2 regions of the Blautia sp. MCC283 genome follow, and region 1 is predicted to be linked to the other one. Evidence: riboswitches for the same ligand, from Rfam matches in the RefSeq annotation. Region 1 holds a riboswitch; the other holds the start of a gene.
The links. A riboswitch is a leader RNA that binds a small molecule or an ion and turns the genes downstream of it on or off. The one in region 1 is predicted to bind cyclic di-GMP.
Positions count from the first base shown of each region.

Region 2: it holds a riboswitch for cyclic di-GMP, as region 1 does, so the genes downstream of both, GPK81_RS04220 (hybrid sensor histidine kinase/response regulator) here and GPK81_RS01780 (hybrid sensor histidine kinase/response regulator) in region 1, are expected to answer to the same signal.

Region 1 covers NZ_WQQB01000005.1:107,036-110,216, reverse strand. Annotated here, with positions in the region: gene GPK81_RS01790 (carboxymuconolactone decarboxylase family protein) at 1-410, shown strand, start outside; partial or broken gene GPK81_RS18410 (aldo/keto reductase) at 421-1,168, shown strand; cyclic di-GMP riboswitch class I at 1,710-1,800, shown strand; gene GPK81_RS01780 (hybrid sensor histidine kinase/response regulator) at 2,033-3,181, shown strand, end outside.
Region 2 covers NZ_WQQB01000014.1:634-3,814, forward strand. Annotated here, with positions in the region: gene GPK81_RS04220 (hybrid sensor histidine kinase/response regulator) at 1-1,951, opposite strand, end outside; cyclic di-GMP riboswitch class I at 2,178-2,253, opposite strand; gene GPK81_RS04225 (ATP-dependent helicase) at 2,277-3,181, opposite strand, start outside.

The sequences.
Region 1 (3,181 bases):
GGGCGCATGCAAAAGAGATGGTATTTCCAATTGGTGCACCAAATGATGGTTTTGCACAGTATTTTTCTGGCAGAAGTTTTCTTGCACCGATTTCCACTTCTCAGGTTGGCATTTTCAACGTGACATTTGAACCCGGATGCAGGAATAATTGGCATATTCATCATGCAAAAAGCGGTGGCGGGCAGATCTTAGTATGTGTAGCCGGCCGAGGGTTTTATCAGGAAGAAGGCAGGGATGCGGTAGAAATGAAACCGGGTGACTGTATTAACATTCCGGTAGATGTAAAGCACTGGCATGGGGCCGCTCCGGATGAATGGTTTTCCCATCTGGCAATTGAGGTGCCGGGAGTGGATTGTTCCAATGAGTGGTGTGAGGCGGTATCGGAGAAAGAGTACGCTGGATTAAGATAAGGAGAGCACTATGGAATACGGTAAACTCGGAAATACAGATATAGAAGTGTCAAAATTATGTGTGGGCTGCATGAGTTTTGGGAAAGCTGGAACCATGCATGACTGGACGTTGGATGAAGCTGAAAGTGAGAATGTTATCAAACATGCACTTGATTTGGGATATAACTTTTTTGATACAGCAAATGGATATTCAGCAGGAACAAGTGAGGAATATTTAGGTAAAGCATTGAAGAAAAATGTAGCGAGAAATCAGGTTGTGATTGCATCCAAGGTATATTTTAATGAAGGTCGTTTATCAAGACAGGCAATCATGAGGGAAATAGATGGAACTCTGTCACGTCTTGGAACCGACTATCTTGATTTATATATCATCCATAGATTTGACTATGATACACCAATTGAAGAAACTATGGAGGCACTGCACGATCTGGTAAAAGCAGGAAAGGTCAGGGCACTTGGTGCATCTGCCATGTATGGATATCATACAGATAGTTAAACGTGTAGCGGAGCTTGCCGAAAAGTATAACTGCAAAATGTCCCAGATAGCCATTGCATGGCAGTGGGCAAAGGGAATTCTATCGCCTATTATTGGGGCAACCAAAACGCAGTATCTGGATGATTCAGCCGGAGCATTTGACATTAAATTAACTGCCGAAGACCTTGCATATCTTGAAGAGCCATATGTTCCACATGAGATAGTTGGTGCAATTGATAAAAATCCGGCGCAAGGTGTTATTTTGCTTGATGAAAAGAAATAAAGTTTCAGTAATCATAGAGTGTATGGATTCAATTCCATCGGTAAGACGTAATCCTATAAAATGTCTGTGATTCAGTTCTTTATCTTTGTTTTCTGTTCTCATACTCCTCCTTCCACTGAGACTATTCCTCCCTCCGGGAGTCCACGTATTTCAATATCGGCTGTCCCTTCCGATATTAGAAATAGTGCTGTGAACACTTTCAGGTGGAACCAACAGACAAGTGAAACGTCTGTTATTGAGAGGGTATGGGGAGATCCCCATCAAGATAAATCCCATAGGAGAACAGGATGCCAAACGGCAATACTGTTAAACATGGGTGGATCTTGCTCTTATTTGTATCCCTCTATATAACGAAACGCTCAGAGGCTGTTTTACAGTGGGGGGAAAAGAAAAAATATCAAAAAAATGTTGAACGGAATGTATTAAATGTAATTGACTACTTATACAACTATACCAAGATAAAAAAATATACAGATTTTCTATCCAATATTATTGACGTGTAAAAAACTTCATGGTATTTTTATTTTGGGAAAAATGAAAATTATTTTAAAGGCAAACCTGTTGAAAGGCAGGGGCGCAAAGCCAGAAGGGACTAAAGTCAGAAAGCTTGACCATGTCAGCCGGTTGCCACTGTTTCCATATCAACATAATATATGGAAAAGATGTTTGAACAGAAGAGATTCCGATACCTTTTATACTATATAGATGTGTGATTTAAAAAAATATAATAGGGACACTGGCAGATTTTGGCAAGTGTCCTTTTTGTATGCAAAAATGGGTAACAAAACTGGCAGGGACAGGTTTTCTGTATACAGATAAAAGCAGGGTGAAGAAGGCATAAGACGGAGAGAGGATTTTTATAAAATGAAAAATTATGAGGACAAAATATATTCCTTAGGTGAGACTGTACCAGGACAGACACAGGCCATGTCACAGGCAGTACAGAAAACACTGGAAAATAATGGCGGGGTAGGCATAATGACAGGATATTATGACCAAAACCTGTCTGTTTTATCTGTGAGCAATCTGCTGTTACATAGTACAGGATATACATTCGACTCTTTTATGAAGCAGACAAACGGCTCATTGAAAAATTTCTTTTATGGCGAGGAAGATATACTGGATCGAGATCGTTTTTTGCAGCTTCACGGAGCAGGGGAATCACAGATCCTTACAGCAGACGGTACAGTGAATAATGTACGGCTTTATAAAGAAGATGCGACAGATGAGGCGGGCAGACAGATCTGGGTTATGTCTGTACAGGTCAACTGGGATCATGTAAATCTGGCACTGCTCAATGAGGCTATCTGTTCCGGCTTCTGGTATTTTGACTGTGACGAAAACAGTGAGATTGTGAATGCAAACTGGAGTCATGAATTCCGAAAAATGCTTGGCTATCATGACACTCTGGACTTTCCGAATAAACTGGAATCCTGGTCAGATCTTCTGCATCCACAGGATAAAGAAAGAGTAATGGTGCAGCTTCAGGCGGCAATTAAGGATAAGACGAACCAGATAAAATACCAGGTAGAGTATCGTATGAGAATGAAGGATAATCAATACCAGTGGTTTCGGGCATCGGCAGAAGTAATACGCCGTCTGGATGGTTCTGCCAGCAGGATTGCCGGGATTTTTATTAACATTGATGGGGAGAAAAAAGAAATCATGCAGGCACAAAAATCTGCTGCTTTCCACCGGGCTTTTACAAAAGCAGATCTGTGCGAGTATTATGTGAATCTGGAAGCGAATACTTTTGATACCTTTAAGGTTGAGCCGTCCCTGATGACCGTCTTTGAACAGAGTCATACATGGGATGAACTGATTCGGCATTTTGTGGATTCCTATGTTGTGGAGAAAGATAAGAAGGCGGTATCCTCTTTTTACGACCGTGGTTATATTGCAGAAAGGCTGAAGGGTCTGGAAACCGAATTGGCTTTGGAGTGCCGTATCACTCTGAATGGAGAAGAACGATGGGTCCGTAATGTGATCATACGCGGCGAGATAGAGGATTCA
Region 2 (3,181 bases), on a different contig from region 1:
TCTTTTTTACAATAGCAAGGCCCAGGCCGCTTCCCTGTACTTTATTCACTCTTGTATCAATTGCTCTGGAAAACTGAGAATACATTTCTTTCATGAATTTTTCGCTCATTCCAATCCCGTTATCCCGGACAATGGAAACCAGGCGGATCTTATCTTTATCCGGAAATGGTTCCTCATAAACTTCCAGTTCAACCATTCCTCCCTCAGGAGTATACTTCACTGCATTGGATAACAGGTTCATGTAAATCTGACCGATCCGCAGACGGTCAGACAGCACGGTATCATAAATAATGTCATGTCGGTTACAGATAAATTTCTGGTTCTTATCTTCTGCTGTTCCACGGATATTCTGTTCGTAAAGTTTACATAATTCAGACAGTTTTACTGGCTCAGAATCAATGCGAAATTCCCCACTTTCGATCCTGGAGATATCCAGGACATCATTGATCAGCTGCTGCAGATTACTTCCACTTAAGTTGATCTTATCCAGACAGTCCAGTATTTTGTCCGGTTCATGGAGATGGTTTCTTGCAACTCTGGTAAATCCCATAATGGCATTCATAGGAGTCCGGATGTCATGGGACATTCTGGAAAGGAACTCTGATTTTGCCTCATTGGCACGGTTGGCCTCTTCTACCGCATCTATGAGATATTTTTCCCGCCTTTTTTCCTCACTGATCACGCGGATCACAAGCAGAACCTGTCTGGCTGTTCCATCTTCCGCTCTTGACTGGACAATAAACCTGGCCAGATGCCAGTTGTTATCTGTGGCAAGGTAGTCAACTGCAATGGACTCCTCTTTTTCCAGACGTTTTTTCAGAGTGGAGAGGTCATAAAACTGTTTTACCATGGCCCTGTATTTGGACGCGACTTTTTCGCTGCTATCACTGGTGATATGGGCAGCTGCGGTTCCCTTCATTCCTGTAAAACGGTGATTTTCACTGCCGCCGGTAATCTCCTCATAATAAAAATCCTGAAGGTCGATCCGGTAGATCATGTAGTAGATCTTACTGATGGCGGATATGATCTCATTGTTCATTTTCACTTCTGCCAGAGAATCTTCCAGCTCTCTCTGATGATTTCGCTCCTCCTTTATGATCTCATCTACATGACGAAAAGCGATCAGAACCGGAAAATCCGTTGAAGAAGGAAGTCTGGTGGCTCTGATTTCAAAATACTGATGCCTGTTGGCATTTTCCCGGGACTGATATCTGCGGCTGATCTTATCCCTGGTTTTAAGCTCGCCTATCAGATTCTGACAGTCAAATGTCTCCAAAAAATCCGGCGCGGATTCTTTTATGACAAAATGATCATAATAGTATTTCAGTTCTTTTGAGTAACAAAGTATGATTTTTTCTCTGCTTTTCGGAATCTTCGGAGCGTTGGCACCCTGTTCCAGTTTTACAACTTCGGCAGTATCATCCAGAAGATTGACTTTATATACAGAAGTACAGTCCTCACAGAGAACATTCAGGATCTGACGTTCTTTTTCCATGCTTTCAAGATTTTTTCCCAGAAGCGTAAACATGCGGAGATTTTCCCTGGCTGTATTCAGATGAGCACCTACGAACGCAAGCTGATGAATAAACAGTTCTGAGATTCCTTTATAAAAATGATCCATTCCGATAAATCCGCTTAAATGGTCTCTGCTGAAAATAGGTGCGAGGACGCGGGAATATGTGTGATGTTTCTTCATCAGGTTGTATTCCTGTTCCATAGGAGAAAGTTCTTCACAATCTGTAACCTGGATCGTCAATCCTTTTTTCAGTTCGTCTGTCCAATGTGGAATATCCTCTACCGTGATTTCTGAAAATAACTGTTCTTTTTCTAATATGTCGTCCTCATTTTTCCATTCATACTGAAGACAGAAGTATTCTTTTCGGTTCTTTTCTTTTTTATCAAAAATATATACTCGATCGGCACCACTGCATTTTCCAAGCAGTTGCAGCATTTCGTAAATTGCGCCATCCAGTTCTTCGTTGTTTTTTACACGATATTTCCGTTTAATCTCCTTGTGATATCCTTGATACTTACCGGTTTTGGTATATATCCGTTCATGCCAGCTTCTGAGCCGTATAGGACATCAGAAGTGCACCATCTGCATCACCATTTCCTCTCCACGGGGTAAAATAAAAAAAGCACCATGTTCAGACAGAGAGAACTATAGTGCTTTTGAATTATGCAACTGGCTGCCATTTTACAGGCCCTATAGCTTTGCGCCACAGTCTTTCGGCTGCTTTGCCCGTGTTTATTTTTTTAATAATTTTAGTGTATATTTATACGGGAATATTGTTTGGAATTTTTTTCAGCTGTGAAAAGGCTTTTAGCATTTCTTTTTCGCCGTAATCATCAAATTGTATCACAATGGTATCTTCGGTTTCGGAGATAATGGACCCGCGGCCGTATTTGGGATGTTCTACAAGTTGTTTTGGTGTTTCTGGTGGGATATTTTCCGGCAATGCTGTCTTTTCATCTGGGGATAAAGAAGTTTCCTGTTCCTGGGATCTGGCATATTCTTTCGGTGTTTCCAATTTTCGGAGTTTTTCTTCCAGGATCATCTTTTTCAGGTCCTGAAGGTGCCGGGCAGCTTCTTTTGTATCTCTTGTGGCATCTGCCGGATGGGCAAGATATTTCTCCGGAAGACTGGAAAGGTAGCGACCTGGACCTGGAAATACCCGCGCAGTTCCGGGATTGATGTAAAAAGATAATTCCAGGAATTTCCTTGCTCTTGTCATTCCCACATAAAACAGTCTCCTCTCTTCCTCTTCTGTAGAAGCATCACGGCTATTTAAGGGAATCAGCCCATCATTTACACCAATGATAAATACGTAATCGAATTCCAGCCCTTTGGAGGCATGGAGCGTCATCAGTTTTACAGATTCTCCGGAAACCGCATCTTTTTCCGGTTCCATGCCATTCAGTACAAGATCATTAAGAAAATCCCTGATACTGTGATAGGATTCCATTTTCTTTAACAGGGAAAGGATTTGCCTCCTGTTTTCTTTATAGTCGCTGGAAGACGGTCGGAGATATTTTTCCAGAGAAAGCTGTTCCCACAGATTTATGTAGCCGGAGCCTGTGTCCCGATACTCCCACATGGCCTGAAAAAGTAAGGATTTCGAGAGAAATACACTCCCTTGTGTAAAATTCAGAATCTCTGTCCGGGCTTTTTTTGAGGTCC